DNA from 3 places in the Variovorax robiniae genome. Region 2 is predicted to be linked to each of the others. Evidence: predicted binding sites of a transcription regulator. Region 2 holds the regulator's gene; each other region holds the start of a gene.
What was found. The regulator sigma-54, encoded in region 2, starts transcription at its own class of promoters, with help from an activator protein. The targets are predictions, from matches to a motif close to TGGCANGNAANCTGCTTT.

Region 1 (5,335 bases), on a different contig from region 2:
CAAGGGTCCGGGACCGGTGAAGGCCTTCAGCTCTCCCAGCTCCAGAAAGGTGAAGCGCCCCGAGGGATGCCAGCCGCCGGTGTCGATGAAATGAACGTTGCCCAAGGTCTCCATCGCGGGAATTGTCATGTGCCCGTGCACGACCGCACGGATGTTCCGGACGACGCCCCGGTAGCGCCGTCGATGGCGCTCGATCGACCAGAGGCACTGGCTGGCAAAGCTGTCCATGTTGTCGAGGGTCCGCCAGTCGATGATGGCCAGATCGCGCCAATCGTCCGATGGAAAGTCGGCGTGAACCATGCCGACCCAGCCCCCGGCCGTTTCCACTTCGAAGGCCATCGGCAACGCGCGCAGGCGTTCGCCAATGCGCCGCTGCTCGCCCAACGGCAGGTCGTACAACCATTCGCCACCGTGCGCGGCATGGTCCACCGCTTTGAAAGGCAGACCGAGCGCGCTGCGCCACGCCATGAAGTCGTGATTGCCGCAGATCGCGTGGAACCAGGGCAAGTCGAGCCAGGCCAAGACCTGCGCCGACTCGGGGCCGCGGTCGACCAGGTCGCCCACGGAGAAGAGCCGGTCCGTGCTGCTGTCGAAGCCGATGGCGGCCAGCGCGGCTTGCAGGGCGCCGAATGCGCCGTGGATGTCGCCGACGGCAAAGTCCCGCCCCAGCGTGTTCCTCACGAACCGTGCGATGGCGGTCATGGTCTATCTTTTTGTTCGTGATTCATCCGGCACCGCTCAGCGCCCGCCGGTACTGCACCGCCTCCGCCACGTGCGCGGCCTGCACGTTCGCGGCGCCGGCCAGGTCCGCGATGGTGCGCGCGACCTTGAGCGCCCGGTGCGTCGAGCGCGCGCTCCAGCCCAGCTTGGTAGCCGCGGTCTGCATGAAGCGCATGCCGGCGTCGTCAAGCCCCGCATGCACGTCGATCTGCGCGCCGCGCAGCGCCTGGTTGGGCACGCCTTGCCGCGCTACCGCAAGTTCGCGCGCGGTGGCGGCGCGGTCGCGGATGCCAGCGCTCGCTTCCCCTTGGGGTGCCGTCAGCAGTTCCTGCGCGGAAACGGCCGGCACTTCGATGTGCAGGTCGATGCGGTCCAGCAGGGGGCCGCTGAGCTTGCCCTGGTAGCGCGAAATCTGGTCCGGCGTGCAGCGGCAGGCTTTCAGCGGGGAGCCCGAGAAGCCGCAAGGGCAGGGGTTCATTGCGGCGATGAGTTGGAATCGCGCCGGGAATTCGGAGCGCCGGGCGGCCCGGGCGATCGTGATGGTGCCGGTCTCCAGCGGCTCGCGCAGGGCTTCCAAGGCGGCCCTCTGAAACTCCGGAAACTCGTCCAAAAACAAGATGCCATGATGTGCGAGCGAGATCTCGCCTGGTCGAGGGGGCGAACCCCCTCCGACCAGCGCCACCGCACTGGCGGAGTGATGTGGCGAACAGGTAGGCCGCACGCCCCATCGGTCGACCGTGAAGCGCCCGCCCAGGCTCGACACCGCCGCACTCTCCAGCGCCTCGTTCACCGACATCGCCGGCAGCAATCCGGCAAAACGCTGGGCCAGCATCGACTTGCCCGAGCCCGGCGGCCCGACCATCAACAGGCTGTGTCCGCCCGCCGCAGCGATCTCCAGCGCCCGCTTGGCGCCGGCCTGCCCCTTGACGTCGGACAGGTCGGGATAGCCATGAATGTGAGCGCCGGCTTCAGCAACAACGCGCACCCAGCTGTCTTCACCCGGTTCAATCGGCAGCGGTTCATCCGCCCCAGCCGGCAGAAAGCGCCGCGCCACATCGAGCAAATGCCGCGCCCCATACACCTCCGAGCCCGGCACCAACGCCGCCTCCTGCGCGCTCTCGGCCGGCAACACCAGCCGCGTCGCAATCCCTCGGCTGTGCAACGCCAGCGCCATCGCCAGCGCCCCGCGCACCGGCCGCAGATGCCCCGACAAGGACAACTCGCCCGCAAACTCATGTCCCGCCAGCTTCGCCGGATCGACCTGCCCGCTGGCCGCCAGGATGCCCAGCGCGATCGGCAGATCGAAGCGCCCGGAGTCCTTCGGCAAGTCCGCGGGGGCTAGATTCACGACGATTTTTTTGTTGTTGGGGAATTCCAGCCCCGCGTTCTGGATGGCCGAGCGCACCCGCTCGCGCGCCTCCTTCACCTCCACATCCGCCAGCCCGACCAGCGTGAAACTGGGCAAACCATTGGCCAGATGCACCTCGACCGTGACGCTGGCCGCTTCCAGGCCCAGCAAAGCACGGCTTTGCACCAAAGACAGACTCATTTCCACTCCCTCACCAAATCAGTGCATCCACCTCCGTGGTGCACTCTTGTTTTCTTTTCCATTCATCACGCCATCGAGAAACCCTGAAATGACGATTTGACGCGTCATTTGTGAGTGTTTGTGAATGACCCATCCGGGTTATCCAGCACCCTCCGACACACTTTGGCACGCTCCCTGCTTTGACAGGTTTCCACCCCTTTCAAATACACGTAGGAGTTCCTCGATGATGCACCGTAACACTGCCTCGGCTTTGGTTGCACTGGCCACAACGCTCGCAACGTCGGGCGCCGCTTTCGCCCAGAGCACGCCTGCGGCAGATCCGGCTGCTGCACCCGCCCCGGCGCCTGTCGTCTCGCCGCTCACGGCCAACGTCTCGTTCACCACCAACTACAAGTTCCGTGGCCAGGACCAGGACATGATCGGCAAGGGCTTCACCGACCCGGTCAAGACCAGCTGGTTCAAGCCCGCCATCCAGGGCGGCTTCGACTACGCGCACGAAAGCGGCTTCTACGTCGGCAACTGGAACTCCAGCGTCAACTGGCTGCCGGGCAACAGCATCGAGAGCGACTTCTACGGCGGCTACAAGTTCAAGGCCGGCCCGGTCGACCTCGACTTCGGTGTGCTGCAGTACTACTACTCGGGCAATACGGCCGGCAACACGACCGAAATCTACGGTGCCGCCACCTGGGCCGACGAAGCCATCGGTTCCTTCACCGCCAAGTACTCGCACACCGTGTCGAAGGACTATTTCAACTACGCCGGCAACAAGGGCGGCTCGGGCCTGAAGGGCCAGAACACGGGCTACCTGAACCTGTCGTACAGCAAGACCGTGCTGACCAGCCTCACGCTGAAGGCGGCCGTCGGCTACACCTTCATGTCCTCGGACATCCGCAGCCTGGGCTACAAGAACTACCTGGACTACAACGTCGGCGCGAGCTGGGACTTCGGCGGCGGCCTGTCGTTGGCCGGCTCGATCCAGGGCGCCAACGAGCAAAGCGCCTATGCCGTGGCCAACAACCCCGGCATCGACTTCGGCTTCGGCCCGATCGGCGCGTCGACCTATTCGCCGAACAAGGCCCGCTTCATCGCGACGCTGACCAAGACGTTCTAAGAAAAACGAAAGCAGGCCCGACCCTTGCTGGGGTCTGGCCATCCACATTTTCCTGAGGAGTAGCAGAACCATGAAGCTGGTCACAGCCATCATCAAACCCTTCAAGCTCGACGAGGTGCGCGAAGCGCTCTCGACCATCGGCGTGCAGGGCATCACCGTGACGGAAGTCAAGGGCTTTGGCCGGCAGAAGGGCCACACCGAGTTGTACCGCGGCGCGGAGTACGTGGTGGACTTCCTCCCCAAGGTCAAGATCGAGGCCGCCGTCGCCGACGACCTGGTCGAGCGCGTCATCGAAGCCGTCGAGGGCGCGGCCCGCACCGGCAAGATCGGCGACGGCAAGATTTTCGTGTACGACCTCGAGCAGGTCGTGCGTATCCGCACCGGCGAAACCGGTCGCGAAGCCCTCTGATTTCACGCGCATCACGGCACGAAAGAGCACCCCAATGAAAAAGTTCCTCCTCTCCCTCGCGCTGGGCGTGGGCATATTGACCGCCAGCGTTTCAGGCTTTGCCCAGGCACCGGCCGCGCCAGCCGCCGAAGCCACGGCGCCCGCTGCCGCTGCGGCCCCCGCAGCCGCCGCGCCCGCAGCCGCTGCACCTGCCGCAGCAGCCCCCGCTGCCGCCGCACCGGCCGACGCCGCTGCAGCACCGGCTGCCGCACCCAGCTTCAACAAGGGCGACACCGCCTGGATGATGGTCTCCACTTTGCTGGTCATCATGATGACCATCCCCGGCCTGGCCCTGTTCTACGGCGGCCTGGTCCGCAGCAAGAACATGCTGTCGATCCTGATGCAGGTGATGGTCACCTTCTCGCTGATCGTGGTGCTGTGGATGATCTACGGCTACAGCCTCGCGTTCACCGAAGGCAACTCCTTCATCGGCGGGTTCGACCGGCTCTTCATGAAGGGGGTCTTCGATCCTGCCACCGGTGTCTTCGCACCGGGTGCGACCTTCAGCAAGGGCGTCTACATCCCCGAGCTGCTGTTCGCCGCCTTCCAGGCCACCTTCGCCGGCATCACCTGCACGCTGATCGTGGGCGCCTTCGCGGAGCGCGCCAAGTTCTCGGCCGTGCTGCTGTTCATGGTGCTCTGGTTCACCTTCGCCTACACGCCGATCGCGCACATGGTCTGGTTCTGGATGGGCCCGGACGCCTACACCAGCGCCGCCGTGGTCGACGAGCTGAATGCCAAGGCCGGCCTGATCTGGCAATGGGGCGCGCTGGACTTCGCCGGCGGCACCGTGGTGCACATCAACGCGGCCGTTGCTGGCCTGGTCGGTGCCTACCTGATCGGCAAGCGCGTGGGCTACGGCAAGGAAGCCTTCACGCCGCACTCGCTGACGCTGACCATGGTCGGTGCCTCGCTGCTGTGGGTGGGCTGGTTCGGTTTCAACGCCGGTTCGGCCCTCGAAGCCGGCACCAGCGCGGTGCTCGCCTTCATGAACACCTTCTCCGCCACCGCCGCCGCCGTGCTCGCATGGTCCATCGGTGAAGCGCTGTTGAAGGGCAAGGCCTCGATGCTGGGTGCCGCTTCCGGCGCCGTCGCCGGCCTGGTGGCGATCACGCCGGCCGCCGGCAACGTCGGCCTGATGGGTGCGATCGTGATCGGCTTCGTCGCCGGCTTCGCCTGCCTCTGGGGCGTGCATGGCCTGAAGAAGCTGCTGAAGGCGGACGACTCGCTCGACGTGTTCGGCGTGCATGGCGTGGGCGGTATCGTCGGCGCGCTGCTGACCGGCGTGTTCAACACGCAGTCGCTCGGCGGCCCCGGCTATGTCGGCGACTGGGTCACGGCCACCGTGGTGGCCGGCGAGATCGGCCCGCAGGTGCTGACCCAGCTCAAGGCGGTGGTGCTGACCATCGTGTGGTCGGGTGTGGTGGCGTTCATCGCCTACAAGATCGCCGACCTGACGATCGGCCTGCGTGTGACGGAAGAAGAAGAGCGCGAAGGCCTCGACATC
Region 2 (5,335 bases):
CGAGATCTCGTCGATGCGCCGCGTGCGCCAGACGGCCTCGAAGCCTTGTTCATGCGCGATCCGCACGACCTGCTGGGGATTGACGGACGGGCTGACCGGCAGGCCGGCCACCATCGATTCCTCGGAAACGCTGTGTCCGAGAAGTTGGAACAGATGACGCAGCGACACCAGTACCGGGGTTGATCGCGCGCTAGCCGATTGTACGCCGAAGTTCAAAGTTTCTTTCATGGGCCAGGCTGCAAGATCAGTTCCGCGATGGCCGGGTTGGCACATCGACGGTCAGACCGAGGAATGCGTTGAGTTGGGCCGTCGCAGTCAAAAGTCGGTACTGCGATTGGGCGATCTCCATGCGATCACTTTCCGCGCTGCTGGCAGCCTGGAATATTTCGCTCTGGACGTTCAGAAGATCCAGGATCGAGCGCCGGCCGATCTTGAATTGCTCCCAGTAGCCATCCTTGACCGAAGTCAACTGGGCGACGAGGAGCGACCAGGTCGCGATGCGCGCCTTTCGCGTGGCAATGGCTTGCAGGTTCCGGATCACTTCCGACGTGAGCTCCTGCAAGAGCGCGTCGCTGCTGTTCAAGGCAGCCTGGGCCTGTTCGGCGGCAGCCGATGCAGCCGCCTGCGAACCACCACCGTCGTAGCCGGTCCATCTGGCAGCCAGCCGCACGTCGACGACAGGGCTGGAGCTTCCTCCGGACTGGTACGAGGTGCCTCGCTGCAAGCTGGTCTGCAGATCGACACGGGGCATGTTCCAGGCGGCGGCGATCTTGGCAGCTTGCGACGCGGCTGCGGCATCTGCATCGGCGGCCAGGATGGCCGGATGGGACTTGAGCAACACCCCGGCAACCGCTTCGGACTGCGGCGCAACCGCTGCCGCATCGCGCACCGGCAATATCTGCACAGCAGGCCGACTCACCAGGTTGGCCACCTGGGCGCTTGCCTCCACCGAGGCAGATTGCCGCTGTTGGAAGCTGATCCTTGCCTGCTCCAGGCGGGCCTGGGTCTGGGTCAATTCGGAGCCACGACCGCGGTCGACCGCGACGATATCCTCCACTCGCTTGACCAGGTCCTGGTGGGCGGCGACGTTGTCCGCGGCGACGCTGGCGAGCTTGGATTGCTTCAGTGCCTCCAGATAGAGGTCGGCGATCTGGCCGCCGATCTGCTCGGCGCTGACGATGACGCGCTGCTCTGATGCGGTCAGCCGGGCTTTCTGCCGGTCGATCTCGGCATCGGACTTGCCGCCGTCGTACAGCAGCTGGCTTCCTCGAAGGCCGATGTCACCGGACTGGACCGAGCCCGAACCCGTCACCCCAGTGCTACGGCCCGGATCGGCAACGAGGTCCACCCGTGGAGACCAGGCCGCCTGCGCCTGGGTTACCTCGAAATTCGAGGCGCGGGCCGTGGAGCGTGCCGCCAGGACCTTGGGGTTGGAATCGAGTGCGCTTCGCACCAGCACTTCCAGGGCCTGCGCACGAACAGTTTCGATCGGCAGGAAGCTTCCGAGCAGGCAAGAAACTACAGCAATCGCAGCACGAAAATTCATACGGGTCGGTCGAAAAGGCGAACTTCAGGAAATCAAGAACCGACTGGTGAAAACCGTGGCTAATGCTGTAAAGATGGTTACTTATTGTAACCTTAAGTTTTGCAATTGATTGACAGTCTGGGGCGCTGGCGGCGCTGATCGAAGCATTAACTCACCGGGAGTGTGGATTACTTCACTCACCAGCCTCACCACGCTGTCCAGATGCCGGAAATCGCGGAAATGCGAGGCCAATCCGCCCATGCGCGAACACGAGGGGGCGGATGCGGGTCAGGTGCCGGTCGGGTCTTGATCGGCCGCGGCGGACGGCCATTGCGCAGGCGGCACGCGCCCTGATCGTGCAACCATCGTGCAGCGGCTGCGCCCGAGCGGGGGCCGTGCTTCCCGGAACGAACGCAGCGCTACAGCGCCTTGCGCAAATTCGCCGGCGCGATCCGCAGCGCCTCGCGGTACTTCGCCACCGTCCGGCGCGCGCACTCGATCCCCTGCTCCTTGAGCATGTCCGAGATCTGGCTGTCCGACAGCGGCTTCTTGATGTTCTCGCTGGTCACGAACTGCTTGATCAGCGCCCGCACCGCCGTGCTCGACGCATTGCCGCCCGTCTCCGTGCCCAGCGCAGAGCCGAAGAAGTACTTGAGCTCCACCGTGCCGTAGGGCGTCGCCATGTACTTGGCGGTCGTCACGCGGCTGATGGTCGATTCATGCAGGCCCAGCTCGTCGGCGATCTCGCGCAGCACCAGCGGCCGCATGGCCAGTTCGCCATGCACGAAGAAGTTCTTCTGCCGCTCGACGATGGCGTTGGATACGCGCAGGATCGTGTCGAATCGCTGCTGGATGTTCTTGATGAACCAGCGCGCCTCCTGCAGCCGCTGCGACAGCGCCTGGCTGCCCTCGCCCTTGTGCGCCTTCAGCGCGCCGGCGTAGATGTCGTGCACGCGCAGGCGCGGCATCACGTCCGGGTTGAGCATCACGCGGAACTTGAGCGAGGCGCCGCGGCCGGTGCGGGAGACGATCACGTCCGGCACGACCACGTTGCGCTCGACGTCGACAAAGCGCCGGCCCGGCTTGGGCTCCAGCCGCGCGATGAGCTGCATCGCGCCGCGCACCAGTTCTTCGTTGCTCTTGGTCAGCGTGGCCAGGCGCTTGAAGTCGCGGCGGGCCAGCAGGTCCATCGGCAGCTTGCAGATCGCGATGGCGACCTTGCGCACCTGCTCCTCGTCCTCGGATTCATCCTCATCGGCCAGCGCGCGCAGCTGGATCGCCAGGCATTCGCCGAGGTCGCGCGCACCCACGCCGACCGGCTCCAGGCTCTGCAGCAGGCCCAGCGCCATCTGGAAGCGGTGCACAAGTTCATCGAACTCGTCGTTGTCGCTGCCGGCCAGGCCCGAGGCCAGCGCAGGCAGCGAGTCCTCCAGGTAGCCGTCGTCGTTGAGCGACTCGATCAGGAAGCTCAGCGCGGCGCGGTCGGTATCGTCGAGGCGCAGGCCCAGGGCCTGGCGGTGCAGGAAGGCCTGCAGCGACTCCTGGCTGCGCGCCAGTTCGGTGGCGTCGGCGCGCTCGTCGCCGTTCAGGTTGTTGGCACGCGCGGGGGCGTCGCCGCCCCATTCGCTGTCGTCGGGCACCATGTCGACGGTGCCGTCGCCGCCCCAGTCGGGCTCGCCGTCGGAGACGCCGTCGGCGGTCGCATCGGCGGTGGCGGCATCCGCATCGTTCGAAGCGGCGCTCGTGGCGGGGCCGTCGGCGCCGTTGGCGGCTGGCACGGTCGCGAAGTCGTCGTCCCGCGGCGGCGGCGTGTCCGCAGCCTCGAGGCCGAACTCCTCGCGCACGGCCTCTTCCGCGGTACGTTCCAGGAACGGGTTGTCGTCGAGCATCTGCTCGACTTCCTGGCTCAGTTCCAGCGTCGACAGCTGCAACAGCCGGATCGACTGCTGCAATTGGGGCGTCAGTGCCAGGTGCTGCGATACGCGCAGCGACAGGCCTTGCTTCATGCCGAGGCCCCTACATTCTGAAATGCTCGCCGAGATACACCCTGCGTACCTCCGCGTTGTCGACGATCTCCGAAGGCGTGCCTTGTGCCAGCACTTGCCCGTCGCTGATGATGAAAGCGTGATCGCAGATGCCCAGCGTCTCCCGCACGTTGTGGTCCGTGATGAGCACGCCGATGCCGCGCCCCTTCAGGAAGCTGATGATCCGCTGGATCTCGATCACGGCGATCGGGTCGATCCCCGCGAAGGGCTCGTCCAGCAGGATGAAGCGCGGCTGGGTGGCCAGCGCCCGCGCGATTTCCACGCGCCTGCGTTCTCCGCCCGACAGTGACAGTGCCGGGGAATCACGCAGATGTTCGACGCGCAGGTCGGTCAGCAATTCGGTGAGGCGCTGCGCGATCCGGCCTTCGGTCAGCGGCACGCGCTTGCCCTTGGCATTGGTCTCGAATTGCAGCTCCAGCACGGCGCGCACGTTCTGCTCGACCGTCAGCTTGCGGAAGATCGAGGCCTCCTGCGGCAGGTAGCTCAGCCCCATGCGCGCGCGGCGGTGGATCGGCATGTGCGCGATCGGCTCGCCGTCGATGGTGATGTCGCCGGCATCGGCCCGGACCAGGCCCACGATCATGTAGAAGGACGTGGTCTTACCGGCGCCGTTGGGACCGAGCAGGCCGACCACTTCGCCCTTCTGCACGCCCAGCGACACGTCCTTGACCACCATGCGGCTGCCGTAGGACTTCTGCAGGCCGCGCGCTTCCAGGCGGCTGCCGTTCCCGGCGATACCCGCGACGGCGCCGCCACCGGACCCGAGCAAAGGCTCGCCGCCGGTGTCGATCAAGGCGTTGTCGTTGCGCATCACGGACGCGCTTCCCCACCGAGCGTGGTGGTGGAGCGCAGGCCGGCGCCAGGGGCCGGCGCGGGCGGCGGAGGCGCGGAGCCGGCCCTGGGGCTGCCCGGCACTGCGTTGGCCGGCGGACGCGGCGTGAGCACCGCACGCACCCGCGCACCTTGCGTGCCGGTCGACACGGCAGCGTCCGGCGGCACGGTGGAGCCGTTGACTGTGAAGGTGTCGTTGCTCTGGTCGTAGACGATCAGCGGGCCGCTGCTTTCGTCGTTGACCTTGCTGCCGATCAGGCGCCGCATCACGGCATGGCCGATGAACTTGACGTTGTCGGCGCGGCTGTCGTACTCGATGCGGTCGGATTCGCCCTCGATCCACTCGTCGCCGCCGGGCGCGTCGCGCTTCTGCTTGTAGTAGGCCAGCTTGCCGGGTGCGGCGGTGACCACGCCGTACTGGTAGCCCTCAGGGTCCTGCCGCACGTCGATGCGCGCGCCGCGGATGATGATGGTGCCCTTGGTGACGACCACGGCGCCGGTGAACACGCTGGTCTGCTTCAGGTCGTCGTAGCGCATCGAGTCGGACTCGATGTTCATCGGCTTGGCGCGATCGGCCTTTTCAGCGTGTGCCAGCGGCGCGCCCGCAACGGCCGCCAGGGTGAGCAGACCGAGGGTTGCCTTGCATGCGGATCGAAGCGGGGTGAGGAGGAATGAGCGCGTGGTCATAAAGGCACGAAACTTGCTGCGCCCATTGTATGCGGCAGGCTGACGCGACCTTGACGAAAGGCCCAGTGTCAGAGGTCGATATTTCTGACGAATGACTTGATCGATCAAGTCTTGCGGGCTTCGCCGATCAGGTAATCGGTGATTTGCAGCGCGCGCTCCATGCTTTTGGCCAGTTCGCCGTCCACATACCAGCGGCCCGCCACGCCGAAAGCGGGCACGCCGCTGACCTGGTATTCGTTCTGCAACT
Region 3 (5,335 bases), on a different contig from region 2:
GCGCAACCCGCCGCCGTCGACTACCAAGCTGACACCTCCTGGCTCTGCCGCCCGGGCCGCATCGATGCCTGCACCCGCGACCAGACCGCCACGCGCGTCGAGGCCAATGGACAGCTAACCACCGAATCCTTCAAGACCGCTGGCGCACCGCCGATCGATTGCTTCTACGTCTACCCGACCGTGAGCCGCGAGCGTTCCATGAACAGCTCGCTTGCCGCGAGCGCGGCCGAACGCGAGGTGGTCCACCAGCAGTTCGCGCGCTTCGCCTCGCGCTGCCGGACCTTTGCACCGCTCTATCGCCAGATGACGCTGCACGCCCTCATGACGCCCGCCGCCGGCCGCAACTTCGCGGCCGAGGGCGACATCGCGTACGGCGACGTGAAGGCCGCCTGGAACGACTACCTCGCCCGCGACAACCAAGGTCGCGGCTTCGTGCTGATCGGCCACAGCCAGGGCGCGCGCTGGCTCACGCGCCTGATCCGCGAGGAGATCGACGGCAAGCCGGTGCTGGCGCGCATGGTGTCGGCGCTGCTGATGGGCAGCAACCTCGCGGTGCCGAGGGGCGCCGACGCGGGCGGCGCGTTCAAGAACGTGCCGCTGTGCCGCAAGGCCACGCAGACCGGCTGTGTGGTGGCCTATGCGAGCTTCCGCGCCGAAGTGCCGCCACCGGCGCAGACCCTGTTCGGCCGTGTCGCGGAACCGGGCCAGGTCGCGGCCTGCGTCAACCCCGCGGCGCTCGCGGGCGGCGAGGGGGCACTGATGCCGTACTTCAGCAGCGGCAACACCGACATCGTCGGCATGCCGTCGCGCATCGGGTCATGGCTGCAGGACGGGCGCAAGCTCGACACGCCCTTCGTCACCACGCCCGGCCTGCTCACGGCCGAGTGCGTGTCGAACGAGCACGGTGACTATCTCGCCGTCACGACGCATGCCAGCGCCGCCGATCGGCGCATCGATCACATCGCGGGCGATGTCACTCTCGGGGGCGTGGTGCTCAAGGCCTGGGGGCTGCACCTGGTTGACGTGCATCTGACGATGGGCAATCTGCTGTCGCTGCTGGACAGCCAGACCGCCGCCTACGTCGAACGCCGTTGAATCAGGTGCCTGCCACGTAGGGGTTGCTGCGCCGCTCGCGGCCAAAGCTGCTCTCCGGGCCATGCCCCGGAATGAACACCGTCTCGTCACCCATCGGCCACAGGCGCTGGGTGATGCTGTCGATCAACTGCTGGTGGTTGCCTTGCGGAAAGTCGGTGCGGCCGATGCTGCCGGCGAAGAGCACGTCACCGACGAAGGCACGCTGCGCGCTCGCCGAATGGAACACCACATGGCCCGGCGTGTGCCCCGGGCAGTGGCGCACCGACAGCGTCTCTTCGCCGATAGTCACGCTGTCCCCATCGTCCAGCCAGCGCGTCGGCACGAAGGGCTCGGCCGGCGGAAAGCCGAACATGCGGCTCTGCTGCGCGAGGCCATCGATCCAGAACTGATCGCCGGGATGCGGGCCGACGATGGGCAGCGCCAGGCGGCGCGCGAGTTCGCCGGTGCCGCCGGCATGGTCGATGTGCGCGTGTGTGAGCCAGATCTGCTCGAGCGAGACGCCGAGCTTGTCGACGGCGGCCAGCAGGCGGTCGAGATCGCCGCCGGGGTCGATGATCGCGGCCTTCTTCGTGGCGTCGCACCACACGATGGATGAGTTCTGCTGGAACGGGGTGACGGGGACGGTCTGGTAACGGAGCATCCCGCGATCGTACTTTCTCAAGAAAGCAGCTCGTAAAGCACGAAGCAGAGGATCGCCACGCCGATGCCGCACGTGACCCACGCACGCTTGCGCAACGCCGCCAGCGCGCCTTGCTCGGGCCGGTCCGACACGATGAAGGGTCGGTCGCCACGGCCCTTCCACACCACGCGCGTATCGGGCGGCAGCGCGGGTGGCGCTGCGATGCGGGAACTGCGTGGCCGCATCCGCGCCGATCCGAGCCCGACGAGCATGTCGACGTAGCCAATGAACACCGCCAGCACGATGCGCAAAGGCCTCGGCGCCGCAGCCACGACCTTGCGCCGCCATGCGCCGGTGCGGAGCGCGTCGACGATGCGCTCCAGCAGCCCGGGCTCCATCGACTCGGGCACGTTGCGGCGCAGGTCGAGGGTGCCGATCACATAGAGCGTGGCGCCGACCTCCACGCACTCCTCGGTCACGCGCAGACGCTGCCCGCCCTGCCACGGGAAGCCCAGCGCGTCCAGCAGCGCCATGCCGCGCGGCGGCAGAACGTCCTTGTCCGATTCCCAGCTCTTCAGGTCCAGCAGCAGTTCCGCGCCGTTGAGCCACACCGTCGCGCTGCCGGTGTCGTCGGCGATGTCGACCGACTCGACGCTGCCACCGTGGCGCGAGGCCACGCGTCGCCAGCCGCCGCTGTCATCGCTGCCGTCGCTCTCGTACCAGACCCACGCGGCCACGTCCCACCAGGCGCAGGCGCGGCCGGTGACGGCAGCGCGGGTTGGCGTGGCGGTCTCCGCAGGCGCCTCGAGGTGCACCAGCCCCACCCGCGCGCGGCCAACCTTCGCCGCCGCCATGCTCGCCGCCGCCTTGGCATCGCCCAGCATGCGCAACCCGCGACGCAGCAGCCACCCGCCGCCCACCAGGCCCGCGGGCACCAGCACGAAGGGCGTCAGCAGCAACGCGAACAGCAGGATCGCCAGCACCAGCATGCAGAGCACGGCCACGACGATGCCGGCGATCTTCAACCCGCTCCATTCCGTCGATTGCGTGTCCATGCGAAGCTGCGCTTCCTTCAGCGGCAGCCCTTCGCCCAGCCAGCGCGTGCCGAGGCGATCCCGCACGGCGGTCACGATGGCATTGCGGTCGGCACCGGGCGGCGGCAGGCGGCGCATGAAGGAAGTCTCGACATCGTCGGTGCGCGTGAGCACCAGCCATTCCATTTGCGAAGGCACCCAGGTCGGCAGGTCCGGCCCGCCTCGGCCGCCCATGCCTTGCATCGTGGCAGTGCTGCCTTCCTGGACGGTGCGCCAACTCACCGTGGCGCCATCGCCCGCGAACGGATCGTCGGATTCGTAGTGGAGCGCGTCGTCGGTGACCGTGTAGGTCGAATGCGTCTCGCCGAGCGGCGTCTGCACCGTGAAAGTCCAGCGTTGGGCCATTCGTACTCCGTGCGGAATCACTGTTGCGCATCATCCTGGAAAACGCTGCCGGACGGACAGCCCTCCGGACTGGCACGGCGATTGCATCGCACCTTGTACACAAGACAGGATGCTTGATGATGGTGCATGACAAGGTCTCGCTGGCCGAGCCCGAACCGACGACGACGGCAATCGACGGCACGCCCGCCGCGGCCTGGATCACGCGATTCACCGCGCCGATGAAGGGCGCGGCCGGCGGCCCGTTGGCCGGATTGCGCTTCGCGGCCAAGGACAACATCGACGTGGCCGGCGTCGAGACCACTGCCGCGTGCCCCGCTTTCGCGCGCACCGCCATGCAGCATGCACACGTCGTGGGCCGCCTGCTCGATGCCGGTGCGGCGCTGCTTGGCAAGACCAACCTCGACCAGTTCGCCTGCGGCCTCAACGGCACGCGCTCGCCGTATGGCGCGGTGCCCAACAGCTTCGACGCGCGCTACGTCTCGGGCGGCTCCAGTTCGGGGTCGGCCTATGTCGTGGCGACGGGGCAGGTCGACTTCGCGCTCGGCACCGACACGGCAGGTTCCGGCCGCGTGCCGGCGGGCCTCAACAACATCGTGGGGCTCAAGCCGAGCAAGGGGTTGATCAGCGCGCATGGCGTGGTGCCGGCGGCGCAGAGCGTGGACTGCGTGTCGATCTTCGCGCCGACGGTCGCGCTGGCGGTCAAGGTGCTCCAGTCGGCGATGGGTGTCGATGCGAAGGATCCGTTCTCTCGCTCGCTGCAACTCCAGCGCACGCCGCTGCCTGCGCGCTTCCGTTTCGGCGTGCCGTCCCAACTGGAGTTCCATGGCGATGCGCTCGCGGCGGAGGCCTTCGACGACGCCATCGAGCGCCTCGAATCGCTCGGCGGCCAGCGCGTGGCCATCGACTACGCGCCATTGGCCGAGGCTGCATCGCTGCTCTATGGCAGTGCATTGGTGGCCGAGCGCTACGCCGCGGTGCGAGACTTCTTCGAGGCGCACGAGGACGAGGTGATCGAACCGGTGCGCAGCATCCTCGCCGGAGGCCGCGACTTCAGCGCCGCCGACGTCTACGACGCGCAGGTGAAGCTGCGCGCGCTCGGCCAGCGCGTGGTACAGATGTGGCGCAGCATCGACGTGCTGCTGGTGCCGACCGCGCCCTGCCATTGCACCATCGAGGCGATGCGTGCCGACCCGGTCGAGCGCAACCGCGAACTCGGCGCCTACACCAACTTCGTCAACCTGCTCGACTATGCGGCGCTGTCGGTGCCGAGCTCGATCCGGCCGGACGGGCTGCCCTTCGGTATCACCCTGATCGGTCCCTGCGCCAGCGACCTGCAACTGGCCGAACTGGGCCAGCGCTTCCACCACGCGACCGGTCTCACCACCGGTGCAACGGGCCGCGCGCTGCCGCCCATGGTGCAACTGTTGCCTGCCAGCGCCGACACGGTGCGCGTCGCGGTGGTCGGAGCCCACTTGTCGGGCATGCCGCTCAACGGGCAACTGCGCGAACGCGGCGCGCGCCTGGTGCTGGAAGCGCAAAGCGCGCCAGACTACCGCCTCTATGCGCTGCCGGGGACCGTGCCGCCCAAGCCGGGCATGCTGCGCGTCGCGCCAGGCACCGGCGCTGCCATCCAGCTTGAGGTGTGGGAGATGCCGACCGCGCACTACGGCAGCTTCGTCGCACTCATTCCCGCGCCGCTCGGCATCGGCACGCTGACCCTCGCCGACGGCAGCAGCGTGCAGGGCTTCGTCTGCGAGCCGCTCGCGCTCGAAGGCGCGGAAGACATCACGCAACACGGCGGCTGGCGCGCCTATATCGCATCGAGACAAGCCCCCGCAGGTTGACGCCTGCGTTCACACGACTTCGTTCATTTGCAGGAGCTTTTCAATGCGCAACAACTCTCCCTCCACCTCGCGACGCAAGCTGCTGCAGGCCGGCGCTGCCGGACTCGGCGTGCTGGCCGCGCCGGCCATCGTGCGCGCCCAGGCGCCGACAAAGATCCGCATCGGCTACTGGCCCGTGGCGGCAGGGCTGCCTTTCTTCGCCGCCGTCGAGCGCGGCTACTTCAAGGAGGCGGGCGTCGACGTCGAGCCGCTGAAGTTCGCGGGCGCGCAGCAGGTCATGGAAGCGATGCTCTCGGGCCGCGGCGACGGCAGTTCCAACGGCACCGGCTCGGCCAATC

Region 1: a site for sigma-54 is predicted at 2,433-2,450, ahead of WKW79_RS30135 (TorF family putative porin). Genes of this name have one in related genera too.
Region 3: a site for sigma-54 is predicted at 3,224-3,241, ahead of atzF (allophanate hydrolase). Genes of this name have one in related genera too.

The regions. Positions count from the first base shown of each region.
Region 1 covers NZ_JBBKZS010000021.1:17,388-22,722, forward strand. Annotated here, with positions in the region: gene WKW79_RS30125 (metallophosphoesterase) at 1-702, opposite strand, end outside; gene WKW79_RS30130 (YifB family Mg chelatase-like AAA ATPase) at 725-2,269, opposite strand; gene WKW79_RS30135 (TorF family putative porin) at 2,493-3,380, shown strand; gene glnK (P-II family nitrogen regulator) at 3,451-3,789, shown strand; gene amt (ammonium transporter) at 3,824-5,335, shown strand, end outside.
Region 2 covers NZ_JBBKZS010000012.1:9,206-14,540, forward strand. Annotated here, with positions in the region: gene WKW79_RS23910 (type I secretion system permease/ATPase) at 1-228, opposite strand, end outside; gene WKW79_RS23915 (TolC family protein) at 245-1,546, opposite strand; gene rpoN (RNA polymerase factor sigma-54) at 1,945-3,531, opposite strand; gene lptB (LPS export ABC transporter ATP-binding protein) at 3,542-4,381, opposite strand; gene lptA (lipopolysaccharide transport periplasmic protein LptA) at 4,381-5,088, opposite strand; gene WKW79_RS23935 (thiol:disulfide interchange protein DsbA/DsbL) at 5,193-5,335, opposite strand, start outside.
Region 3 covers NZ_JBBKZS010000017.1:65,449-70,783, reverse strand. Annotated here, with positions in the region: gene WKW79_RS28250 (DUF3089 domain-containing protein) at 1-1,095, shown strand, start outside; gene WKW79_RS28245 (MBL fold metallo-hydrolase) at 1,097-1,735, opposite strand; gene WKW79_RS28240 (hypothetical protein) at 1,753-3,153, opposite strand; gene atzF (allophanate hydrolase) at 3,270-4,997, shown strand; gene WKW79_RS28230 (ABC transporter substrate-binding protein) at 5,041-5,335, shown strand, end outside.